3 regions of the Denitrificimonas halotolerans genome follow, and region 3 is predicted to be linked to each of the others. Evidence: riboswitches for the same ligand, from Rfam matches in the RefSeq annotation. Region 3 holds a riboswitch; each other region holds the start of a gene.
What was found. Region 3 has a riboswitch for manganese ahead of TOI97_RS03645 (TMEM165/GDT1 family protein). Riboswitches for the same ligand answer to the same signal wherever they lie in the genome.
Positions count from the first base shown of each region.

Region 1: it holds a riboswitch for manganese, as region 3 does, so the genes downstream of both, mntP (manganese efflux pump MntP) here and TOI97_RS03645 (TMEM165/GDT1 family protein) in region 3, are expected to answer to the same signal.
Region 2: it holds a riboswitch for manganese, as region 3 does, so the genes downstream of both, TOI97_RS00550 (manganese efflux pump MntP) here and TOI97_RS03645 (TMEM165/GDT1 family protein) in region 3, are expected to answer to the same signal.

Region 1 covers NZ_JAXIVU010000002.1:208,129-212,362, reverse strand. Annotated here, with positions in the region: gene TOI97_RS02805 (hypothetical protein) at 1-964, shown strand, start outside; gene TOI97_RS02800 (hypothetical protein) at 1,287-1,490, shown strand; gene TOI97_RS02795 (hypothetical protein) at 1,616-1,996, shown strand; gene mntP (manganese efflux pump MntP) at 2,071-2,628, opposite strand; yybP-ykoY riboswitch at 2,678-2,799, opposite strand; gene TOI97_RS02785 (DEAD/DEAH box helicase) at 3,259-4,234, shown strand, end outside.
Region 2 covers NZ_JAXIVU010000001.1:122,243-126,476, reverse strand. Annotated here, with positions in the region: gene TOI97_RS00565 (hypothetical protein) at 1-188, opposite strand, end outside; gene TOI97_RS00560 (response regulator) at 306-647, shown strand; gene TOI97_RS00555 (RNA-guided endonuclease InsQ/TnpB family protein) at 762-1,562, opposite strand; yybP-ykoY riboswitch at 2,245-2,366, shown strand; gene TOI97_RS00550 (manganese efflux pump MntP) at 2,416-2,973, shown strand; gene catB (type B chloramphenicol O-acetyltransferase) at 3,452-4,081, shown strand.
Region 3 covers NZ_JAXIVU010000003.1:70,988-75,221, reverse strand. Annotated here, with positions in the region: gene TOI97_RS03655 (carboxy terminal-processing peptidase) at 1-78, opposite strand, end outside; gene TOI97_RS03650 (NAD(P)H-quinone oxidoreductase) at 207-1,163, shown strand; gene TOI97_RS03645 (TMEM165/GDT1 family protein) at 1,339-1,911, opposite strand; yybP-ykoY riboswitch at 1,917-2,113, opposite strand; gene plsB (glycerol-3-phosphate 1-O-acyltransferase PlsB) at 2,153-4,234, opposite strand, start outside.

The sequences.
Region 1 (4,234 bases), on a different contig from region 3:
GGATGATAGCTTGCCCCGTGTAGGGACGTTCGCCTGGGATCTTACCGCGCCTTCGTATTTGGGGCCGATGGTGAAAGCGACCAAGGATGGCAAGGACAAGCCAGGTTTTGTCGTTTGTGATGTATATCTGGGTGATTCCGTCACCATTGAGGGCGTGAAGCCCTTCATCAACAAATGTCGAACCCTGAGAAGTCTTCGGAACGTAGGTTCATGCTTGCAGATATTTGCCGCTGAAAAATTCAATAGCGATGCTTTTCAGATCCTGAAGAAAAACGGGATTATTCCAGCGACGCCAGCAAACCTATTTGGTGAAGAAGTTGCCGCAGGGTTGCGGGAACTATCAGCAGTGCTGAATAAGGCAGCAACATTATCTACTATCGACCCAGCAAAATTTGATGATCTATTCAGCAAACTAGGAAAGATTACGGGAGCATCTAACCAGCTTCGTGGAACATTGTTTGAGTACCTCGCTGCCGAACTCATGCGAAAATCCGGTGCTAGCTTGGTACGATTGAACCGAATCTACAAGAATAGTATGGGCGTGGCCGAGGCGGACGTGATAGCGGAGCGACAAGATTTATCTGTCACCTTCATCGAATGCAAAGGGCATGACCCCTATGGGCAGACGCCGCATAGTGAGGTAAAGCGCTGGTTACAGCACAACGTCCCGATTTTCTTCAGGATTAGAAACGAGCATCAAGATTGGAAAAACATCCCGGCGCATTTCGAGTTCTGGACGACTGCGCCTCTGACCCAAGAATCGCTTGATTTGCTCGAAAGGGCCAAGAGCGAGATCAAAGCTACGCGCTACACGATCAGTTGGCGCGTTGGCCCGGAAATTCTTACTCTTTGCCAGAGAACGAACGACGATGGCCTCATCAACGCCTACCGAAAGCATTTCATGAAGTTCAACGCAAAGGCAGCCCATGCGGCCGCAATTTGGCATGAGCAGCATAGGGACTAGAGTGCGCCTGTCGCGTGAGTGTGCATACTTGCGTCCTAGCGATGTGGTGACAATACCCCACCTTGACCGGCTGACCGGCAGCATCCGCGACCCAATTGTTCGGTAACCCGGCCAGATACTGGACACCTCCAGACCACTGTTTTATGATTAACTTATGTCTCGTTAGTCGTTGACTGACAACATACCTCAAGCCCTGTACAACATGAAAATGGGTGCTTACGCCAGTAAGCTGTTGTTTAAACCTACCTTTAATCCCTGCGGATAAACCTTTATCCCGCAAGGATTCTGTGTTTCTCCGCTTTTTGTTTTTTGGAGAAACATCATGACGACTCAAACTCAACAAGATCAGTTTGACACATCATCCTACCCGATCGAAGTCCTGCGCTCTGCTGCAGGGTATTACATCGGGCAATGCTGCCCAGAAGAAGGTCCGATTTCCCGTTTGAGTGTTCAGTATTGGAAAACCGAATCTGATGCTGAAGCTGCGCTGGCTAGTGGTAACTGGGCCGTGCGTGAATGGGCGTGAAATAAACTAAAAACGCAAGTCGGTTTAACCCTCTTCGTTCTGTAAAAACATTCGCAATACCCCCTAGCGGAAACACTTTTCCGCCAGAGGATCAGTGTTTCCGCTTTTTTATCTGGAGAAACACTATGCAGTCTCAACAATCACAAAACACACTAATAGCTGGATGCCAATACATAACCGACTCGGTTAAGAAAGGCATCTTAGGTAATTTCTTCGAGCAGATTTTTCTTGAAGGAATCCACACTCCAAACTCCAGTTGCTTTGGCACAAAGCCTTCAAGGTTTCCGTCTCCATTCGTTACTCCGATACGTATTGATTGTAATGGTGTTGAAGTCCTCAAGGCCATTGAAGGGCTTCCACTTACTTGGGTGGAAATCAACAGCCTGAGTAAATGGGGCGTCTATTACAAATACATAGCGCTTTTCGGTGAGCGCCACTGGGTAACTACAGACCGAAGCGGCGCTCTCTTCGTGCGTGAGTTCGATTTGACTGAGCACTTTATTTAACGTAAGCGTCTGGTGAACTCATCTTGCACCCCTCCCTCCGCTATTAAGCCAGAGGGAGGTTTGTTTTTTAAGCGCTACAAGTGCCCCAACAATATCCATACGCCTACCGCTATGAGCGTAAGTCCGCCAAAAACTTCCGCTCTGTGTCCCAATACGGAACCAATAGTTCGCCCTAACATCACCCCCAGTGTCACCATGAATGTCGTCGCTAATCCAATTAGAGCAGCTGCAATCAAGATGTTCACATTAATAAACGCGAGCCCCACGCCAACAGCCATAGCATCAATGCTAGTACCTATTGCGGTCAGAGAAACTTTAAGAAAAGAGTGACTGGAAGGTTTTTCTACTTCTTCTGAGACGGGTTTCATGCCTTCATAAATCATGTACAAACCCAAGACCACTAATAGAAAAAATGCTATCCAGTGAGCCCAAGTTTCTACGTAAGATGATGCCGACTTACCAATCAACCAACCTATTACAGGTGTTATTGCTTCGATTGAGCCGAAAATAACCCCCATTCTTAAGGCTTCTGAGAAGCTGGGTTTTTTTAGGCTTGCGCCCTTGCCAATTGCAGCGGCGAAGGCATCTGTGGACATTGCAAAAGCAAGTAAAAGAAGGGCTATAGGGTTCATTAGATTAATCCGGTCGGGCATATTGAGTCCACGATATACGCACACGCCCGACCTCAGGCATGAGTATATCGATGGTCTCGCCAACCGAGAGGTGTCCGCACCATGGCATTTGGCCAAGTATGTTGATACGAACTCTTCCTAATATCGGAAGCAGGCTACTCCCCAAAGAGGCCGCAACTTTAGCAATAGCTTACAGCAATAGCAAATTCAGCTTTGTTTGTGTACCGACTATAAATAAAGGCCTCAAGCGCCGCAGTACTATCAATACAGAACCACAGTTATATTCACCAAGGTGGGGAATGTGTCGTGAGCGCTGTGAGCATGAGCCGAATCACGGATTGCTGATGTAAAGAAAGGAATGGATAGGTTCGAGCCAGCACCAATCTAAATAGGTGGCCATTGACACTATGCCACTACAGTTTTTATTGGAGGGTGGACAGTCAATAAAGCCTGGCATATCCTCTAGGTATGTTTCGCTGATCGTTGATCAGCAACATGCCATAAGCCGTGTACATGATGCAAAGCGGCGCTCACGCTGTGAGTTCATGTCTAACCTACCTACCCTTGGCGGAGAAAACTCTCTCCGTCAGGAGCTGTGTTTCTCCGCCTTTTGCTTTTTGGAGAAACACTATGAGTACTCACTCAACAACCATCCCTCTAACCGACTTCATTTCCGAGTTCGGCGATGTCCTAATCGACTCTTTGAACGAGTCAAACCCTCCGGTGTATACCGGCATGACCCACCCCACTCACCTCCAGCGTCAGCAGGTAATGGATGGACTGCTCCGAAAACCTTTCGATGCTCAGGCCGAAGTTGTTCAAGCGGTTACTGCGCTACTCGTTGATAAAAACGAGTCAGCTGCAGTCATCAATGCGGAGATGGGTACGGGTAAAACCATGATGGCCATCGCTGCTGCAGCTGTTATGCACACAGAGGGCTATCGTAGACACCTTGTTATTTCCCCACCTCACTTGGTTTACAAGTGGCGCAGGGAGATCTTGGAAACTGTCCCAAATGCCAAAGTCTGGGTTTTGAACGGCCCTGACACACTCGCAAAGCTGATCCAGCTCCGCGCTGAGTTAGGCGTTCTGTCTAGTAAGGATGCACCAGAGTTTTTTATTCTGGGGCGCATCAGAATGCGTATGGGTTACCACTGGCGACATGCTTATACGCGCAAACCAACCCGCAATCGCGATACAACCGGCGAACAGATTTTTCTGCCAGCCTGTCCCGATTGTGGAACCTTGGTAGCACATGACGGTGAGCCAATTACCGAGAAGCAATTTCTGGCAGTCGATAAGCAAGTCAGCTGCAGGGAATGCAAAGGTAAACTTTGGACCCTGATGCGCGACCGGACAGGCGCTGAATTTGACCGTCGTAAGGCTTTAGTCAAGTCAGTTTGCCAGATTCCAACCATTGGACCGGTGCGAGCGAACCGGTTACTCGATCAGTTTGGTGAGGACTTCATCAGCGGATTGTTGGCTGACAACATTCACGAGTTCATCAACTTGATGGATGAGAAAGGCGACTTTCTATTTTCCGACAAGCAAGCCAGGCGCATGGAGCGTGCCATGGCCAACATCGAGTTTGGTTTTGGCTCAGGCG
Region 2 (4,234 bases), on a different contig from region 3:
GGGTCCGAAGTGGAACTGGCAAGCACAGTCGTTGTGTCCAATGTAGCCACAGAGCTAAAGCTATCATCGGCAAAAATCAATAGCATAATGAACAGTAGGTAGCTGCTATAGTAGCGCTGTTTAGCAGCAGAAGAGTGGTCAAGTGTATGCTTTTTTTTAGCCGGTTTTATTAAGTTTTCTGCAGTCATTTAATTGTCATTAGTGTTAGTGTTTATATTGAATTTATTTTGACGCAGAGTTTAACTGGTTATTGCTTTTTATTGTTTATATTTTGACTGCAGAGTATGTTTTTGAAGCCTAGGTTTATGGGTTATAGTACAGCTCCTAATCCTTTTTCAGAAATGCAGCAACCACGCCTATTATTGGTAGATGACAACCCTGAACAATTACGCTTACTGGTTGAAGCGCTGCGGACTAAATCCTATAGAATCAGTGTGGCATTTGACGGTTTTCAAGGTTATGACCGAGCTGTTTCTATAGTATCAGATTTGATTATTTTAGATGTACATATGCCACGAATGGATGGCTTTGCTTTATGTCGACGTTTAAAAGCTAATGCTGCAACTGCGCATATACCTATCTTATATTTAAGTTCCGATAGTGAAGTGGATCAAAAAAATTGCTGGTCTTACTGGCGGTGGTGTTGACTATATTATTAAGCTTTATGACCCCGAAGAAGTTGTTGCTCGAGTTCAAATATATTTAGCTTTAGTTGCTAAAACCACTGCGAGTACTACAGGCTATTTGACATCCTCCCCGACCTAAAGGACGGGAATTCCTACTGCTAGACGACCATGCCCAGCCGCGAGAATGTTACGTGACGCGTTGGTATCGCGATCGTGGGTGACACTACACCCACTGCACGTCCATTCTCTTATTCCAAGTCCTGCGATACCTTTCGGCCTCGACTCGGGCAAACTGCCGCAACTCGAACAGGTTTGGGTCGTGTATGCCTCGTCAACTTCCTTAAAAACAATGCCTGCGTGAGCGCATTTATAGTCCAGCATTGTTTTTAATTGACCCCAGCCAGCGTCCAGCACTGACTTGGCCATCGTGGTTTTAACAAGTTTTAAACTACTGACATTACCGACATAGATTTCACCGCAGCGGTTGACCAGCGTGCGGCTGAACTTGTGCAGGGCATCTTTTCTACGGTTAGCGATTTTCGCATGAATGGTTTTGACTTGGGTTTTATTTCTGGCTCGTTGCGCTATGGCTAATTTTTCCTCAAGGCCACGGTAGAAGCGGCCCACTTCCAGTTTTGTGCCATCCGAGCAGGTGGCAGTGTCGGTCAAACCCAGGTCAATACCGATACGGTCTTGGCCTTTGCTTGGCTCGACCTCCACCTCCACCACTACATTGAAGTACCAGCGGCCACGGGCATCTTCATTGAAACTGGCCGAGCGGAATTTATATTGGCTCAAACCGTAGCTATCCCACACCTTGAAGTAGTGGCCATTATGGTAGATCTGCCCGTTTTTCCATTGAGCTGCACCTGTATTGACGGGTATCCAGCCCAATGAGCGGAGTACACCACCTGATTTGCGCCAGTTCAGCCGCACCTTCTTAAACTGCTTGCGGCGTGTGACATACTCACCCGCGATGCACTGTAAGGTTTAGCTGTGCACCCCTGGTTCTTTACCAGCACCTTTGGTGTAGGGTTGCATATCGTAAGCTAACAAAAACACACCACGCTCTTTAATCGAGTGTTGACTTAATTCATTAACAAAAATTCCAGACGAAATTGACGCTTCGAGCCATGCGGTTTAGCAAGGGCACATGCCTGTCTCGGACTCGGACTTTTAATATAGGATGAACGGCATTAGGGGTGAAAGCCGAGTCTGCTGTTTCGGGTGATCAAGCAAAATATGAGGATGTAGCTGCCACGTGAGCTAATTCTTGAATTGTTACGTTAAATGGTTACCGAGTGTAATGGGTAAATAAAGCGGGTCACCCATATATAGATTTGGGCCTGTTTTAATGCGCTTTATCTGCTTGCAGAACTCTAGGGTGTGCAGCAATGACTATTATTTCAGGGGTTAGTTTTGACCCATTAGACTCGGCGTCCGATAAGACCTGAGGCTCTTTTGATACTTTTTAGAGTCATAACACACAGCTTTTCATGAGTCACTGGTGACATTCGCCGGTTATATGTTGAGTTACTGTGTTTGAGGCACTGTCTTATAAGTGAGATACAAACAAAGTTGGATTTGCTATTGGTGTAGGCTATTGCTAAAGTTGCGGCCTCTTTGGGGAGTAGCCTGCTTCCGACCTTCGGAAGAGTTCGTATCAACATACTTGGCCAAATGCCATGGTGCGGACACCTCTCGGTTGGCGAGACCATCGATATACTCATGCCTGAGGTCGGGCGTGTGCGTATATCGTGGACTCAAAATGCCCGACCGGAGTAATCTAATGAACCCTATAGCCCTTCTTTTACTTGCTTTTGCAATGTCTACAGATGCTTTTGCCGCTGCGGTGGGCAAGGGCGCAAGCCTAAAAAAAGCTAGCTTTTCAGAAGCTCTGAAAATGGGGTTGGTTTTCGGCTTAATTGAGGCAACCACACCAGTTATAGGTTGGTTGATCGGTAAATCGGCATCATCTTACGTAGAAGCTTGGGCTCACTGGATAGCATTTTCTTTGTTAGTGGCTTTAGGCATGTATATGATTTATGAAGGCATGAAGTCCGACCCAGAAACAGTAGAAAAGCCTTCTAGCCTCTCTTTCCTAACAGTTTCTCTGACTGCTATAGGTACGAGCATTGACGCTATGGCTGTAGGTGTGGGATTGGCTTTTATTCATGTGAATATCTGGATTGCTGCCGCTTTAATTGGATTAGCAACGACATTCATGGTAACGCTAGGCGTGTTGCTAGGACGAACCATAGGCTCTTTACTGGGGCACAGAGCGGAAGTTTTTGGTGGCCTTACGCTTATAGCAGTAGGCGTATGGATGTTACAGGGGCACTTTTAGCACTTCAGGTATAAACTTCTCCCTTTGAATTAACCGTGGAGGGGCGGTGGATTCACTCTCAGTTTATCTGTATGCCGAGTTCTTCTACGATATGCTTGTAGTTTTGCATGAAGTGTGACTGCAAGGATTGTTGATACGGTTTTAAAGCGTGCTTTATTATTGGGAGCTTATAAATAAAGTTCGCTTGCATGTGGCGCAATAGTACTCTGATACAGATCGGCATGCTTTCAGTAACAACGAACTGATGCTTATGAAAAAAGCTCTTTTGAAATATTAACCTCGGAAATTGTTGACCCGACTGGCCGCCATAAAAAGTGGCCGGACTTTCTTCGGGTTGAGGAATCAAGGGAAGCATTGGTTGAGTGTTTTTTTCGCTGCTTTATGTGCACTTCCATTTTAACAAGTCGCGTAAGCTGGATGAATCTGAGCGGCTGCCGCTTCGCTCAGCGTCATGTGGCTTTAGGGTACGATTGTAATTATGAACTTTTTTGAATCTCCATTTTCTGGCATTCCGTTACGGGCGCAGGTTACAAATCCGAATATTGTAGTTGGGCGACATAGCTATTATTCAGGCTACTACCATGGACATAGTTTTGATGATTGTGCGCGCTATTTAGCGGCAGATAGAACAGACGTAGACAAACTTATCATAGGGGATTTTTGCTCAATTGGCTCTGGGGCTGTTTTTATGATGGCAGGTAATCAGGGCCATCGACATGATTGGATAAGCACCTTTCCATTTTTCTATCAAGACAATGATGAGTTTTCCGGGGCGCAAGACGGTTTTGAGCGCGCAGGTGATACAGTTGTAGGAAATGATGTTTGGATTGGCTCGGAAGCAATGATTATGTCAGGGGTAAAAATAGGCCATGGTGCAATAATAGCTAGCCGATCTGTTGTGACTAAAGATGTAGAACCATACGAGATCGTTGGCTCAAATCCAGCAAAGCATATCAAGTACCGTTTCTCTAGCGACAAAATTAAAATGCTATTAGAAATGGAATGGTGGAATTGGTCGGATAATGAGTTGAAACAGTGCATGAATTTACTATGTTCAGCAGATATTGAAGGCCTGTATAAATTCTGGCTTACTAAAATACGCACATAACCGAGTAGCTAGAAACCTCTAGCCTTCAGCTCCCACGATACCCTACATGCGGCTCCGCACAGGGCGTATCACTAAGAATGATGAAGCCTAATCCAACCATCGTGTAATTCGTACAAATCTTGAGGTTTTAAGTAAGCATTTGCTAATACTTTA
Region 3 (4,234 bases):
GCTCATTGCATAGGATGCCGGCAAAGCCACAAGGCTAATTACTAAAGCCAAGGCAGAGCGAGTTAAAGTGTGCTTCATGCTGATTCTTTTATTGAGTGAGTTATGACGCATTTTAGGCCACCTAAAGTGTTTACAGTTCCATTGTAGGCTGTAATCGGTGAAAAATAGATAACAATGAATAATATAAGTAACAATATGGAGGCACAATGAAAGCATTGCAAGGTAGTGAAGGTCGTCCAACGTTGATTGAGTGTGAGACTCCCAACTGTGAGGCTGGACAGGTTCGTATTCGTGTTGTTGCTGCTGGCCTAAACCGTGCGGATTTATTACAAGCAGCAGGTTTGTATCCGCCACCGCCAGGAGTCACTGACGTGTTGGGGTTGGAGTGCGCTGGTGTGATTAGCGAAGTGAGCGAGCGTAGCGCTTGGAAAGTGGGGGATCGAGTCTGTGCTCTGTTGGCTGGTGGTGGAATGGCTGAAGAGGTGTGTGTTGATGAGCGTCACATATTACCGGTCCCTGAAGGGCTCAGCCTGTTAGAAGCAGCAGCGATTCCTGAGGTGTACGCTACTGCATGGCTGAATATCTTTCAATTAGGGCAAGTGCAGCCTGGTGAAAAAGTTTTAATTCATGCGGGAGCTAGCGGCGTAGGATCGGCAGCTATCCAGTTGTGCAAAGCTTTTGCTAGTCCATGTTGGGTGAGCGTTGGTTCTGCTGAGCGTTTAGCATACTGCGTCGATTTAGGGGCTGAAGGGGGTGTGGTACGGGGTGACAATATTGAAGGGTTGCATGATTTTGCCCCTTTTGATGTGATTCTCGATCCTGTTGGTGCCAATTATGCTGCACAGAACTTAAAGATGCTGGCAATGGAGGGGCGTTGGGTCAATATTGGTTTAATGGGGGGACGTCGTGCTGAATTGGATTTAGCGCAGTTGCTAGGTAAGCGAATTAAGTTGATTGGTTCTACTTTGCGTAGTCGCAGTGATGACTTTAAAGGTCAATTGATGGCGCAGTTGGCCGAAAAAGCGTGGCCACTCTTTACGCAAGGGAAGCTTCTTGCACAGGTGGATGAGGTATTTGCTTGGGATGATGCTGACGCTGCGTTTGCCCGGTTAGCTAGTAATCAAGTGAATGGTAAGGTTGTGTTACACATCTCTGAAGAGTAAAGCTGTGGTCCTGAATCGGGCTGTAATATCTTGAGGAGGCACCGTAGGTTTTGTTGAGTACAGTGTGCAAACTTACGGTGCCTAAAGGTTGTATCTGGTGTCAGTGTTGATTGACCTCTGTGTAACTCTAGGTTCACTCACTCTTGAGTGGCAGTGTCAAGTCTTATGCGGACTATTAAGTTAAGTACATCGCCTGCCATACACAGTAAATGGCAAAGGCTAGGAAGCTGGCTGCTGCAAAAGAACGAATTAACTTAAGCGGTAAGTGTTCGGCAGCAAAATTTCCCATGAGCACCACTGGTGCATTCGCGAGAAGCATGCCGAGTGTGGTGCCACAGACGACAAGCCAGAAATAATCAAACTGAGCAGCGAGCATGACCGTAGCAACTTGAGTTTTATCGCCCATTTCAGCTAAAAAGAAAGCTACTAAAGTAGCTATAAAGGGTCCATATTTGGAGATAATATGGCCATCAGTATCCAGTTTGTCGGGAATTAAAGTCCAGATTGCTACAGCAAGAAAGCTAGCAGCTAAAATCCAGAGCAAGGTTGATTGCTCAAACAGTTGTGAGACTTGGTGGCCAATGCCCGCAGCGATAAAATGGTTGGCCAAGGTAGCGATTAAAATACCGAGGATTATGGGAACTGGCTTGCGATAACGTGCAGCAAGTAATAGCGCGAGTAGTTGAGTTTTGTCACCGATTTCGGCAAGGGCAACAATACTCGTAGAAATCAGCAATGTGTCAAACATAAGTTAACCTTAGGGCGGACAGACGAAATAATCATGGCATACATAGCCTTGCCACCCAGGAAGATTATGTATGTCATGAGTCTCGTCAGCCCCAGTGTATGTTATGGCGTACTGCAACATAACTTAGGGTATACACGCCATGATCAAAGGATCAAGTATGTTGACGTGCATGCTATGGCTTACTCCATAGCCGACTACTCCCTCAAGAAGGTTGCTATCTTAAGTAACTCACACCTTTAAATCAATCTGGTTTTGATGAGGCTGGAGCATCATCCGTCGTGGTGACTTGGCGGATAGATAGACGGATTTCAGCTGGCAGTACTCGCTTTGCGGCACTTTCCGCTAAAGTGCCTAGTCTATCGTGATAGCTCAATTTGCCTTCATCGTCAGTTTGTATGACACCTTCGTTAATCAATGTTTGAATAAAGTGACGGAATAGGCTTTTATCAAAAAACTCCGGTGCATTTAAACCATGCAGAATAGATAAACGCTGTGCCATAACCGTGCAGAGTTCTTCTAATTGTTGCGCATCAAGTGCATTTTGCCCCTTATTGAGCAGTAAGGCGATGGCCATATAAAAGCGTTGCAGAGTCTGAATAAGGGTGCGCGCCAGTAAGCTGAGCAAGACATATTGAGTGGAGCTTGGTGCAGGACGCTGATAGGTCTCACCGTCACGTTGTAATAAACCGTGCTCTATAAAACAGGTTAACCATTGATCAACGACGCTTTCGATTTCATCAGCTGCGTAATGGGTAAAGAGCTCTGCTTGTAAATAGGGATAGAGAGCGTGGGTTAATTCTAAAATGTGTTCTCGGGTCATGCGGGCATTGCTGTGAAAAAAACTGGCCAATAACGCAGGGAGTGCAAACACGTGCAGTACATTATTGCGGTAATAGGTCATGAGCACCGCATTGTTTTCATCCAAGTAATAAATACGACCTAGAGCATCCTGCTGTTCGCTGATTAATTTCATCTGGTGCACATGTGTAATTATGCTGAGGCCATCACCTTCGGTCACACTAGTGTGTTTGGAATAGGGTACGCTGCGCAGTAAAGAGAGGTATAAATTAATGATGCGTGTCAGTGCATTTTCATCTAGGGCTAAGCGCTGTGTGGAAAGCATCGCTAAGGCGACTAAGTTGACGGGGTTAATGTCTGCTGCTGCATTGATATATCGAGCAATATGGGTGGCTAATTGTTGTGCTGCAGGGCCAGTAAAGGTTTTGCGTTCTTCGAGTGGGATGTGTTGCCAGTTGTGGTGCTGTGCATTTAAGAAGTCAGCCAGTTTTAACGGTTGACCAAAATTCACCGCAACTTTGCCGAAACGTTGTTTGCGAATAGCAGCGATAACACGAAATACATCAAAGAAAGATTCTTTTTTCTTGTTGGCGCCTCGTAACTCGCCTAGATAGGTACGACCTTCTAAAACACGTTCATAACCGATATACACCGGTACAAAAACAATGGGTAAGCGTTGTGAGCGTAAGAAGCTACTTAGTGTAAGAGCAAGCATGCCAGTTTTGGGTTGTAAGGTACGCCCCGTACGTGAGCGGCCCCCTTCAATAAAATACTCTACTGGAAAGCCTTTATTAAATAAGGTATGCATGTACTCGTTAAAAACACTTGTATATAAGGGGTTTCCACGGAAAGTGCGGCGCATGAAGAAAGCACCGCCACGGCGTAGCAAACGACCAATAATAGGCATGTTGAGGTTAATGCCTGCGGCGATGTGTGGAGGAGTTAAGCCGTTGGTAAATAACAAATATGACATTAACAGATAGTCAATATGGCTGCGGTGGCATGGTACGTAGATGACTTCATGTCCGTGAGCTACTTCGCGTACGCCTTCTATGTGGTTGACTTTTATTCCATCATAAAACTTATTCCAAAACCAACTGAGTACCAATTCTAAAAAGCGAATGGCTATATAAGAGTAGTCTGAAGCAATTTCATTGGCGTACTTCAATGCGCGTTTTTGTGCTTTTTCTAGGCTGATGCCTTCGCGATCAGCTGTTAGGGTAATATTTTTCTGAACTTCTGGCTCATGGATCAGCGCCTTGACTAAGGTGCGACGGTGGGATAGATCGGGACCTATCACGGCGGCCTTGCTATTGCGAAAGTGTACGCGAAGTAGACGGTGCAGCATACGTTGAGTGCGCACTTGGCCTTTACCTTGGTCAGTCAGTTCGGATAATTGTAAAGGAGCAGAAAATTGCACACGCGTTTTATGACCTAAAATCAAAACTTGAAAAAAACGGCGTAAGCGACCTGTCACTGCCCAGCTATCAGCAAAGATAAGTTTCCATGGACTGGTTTCACGGTC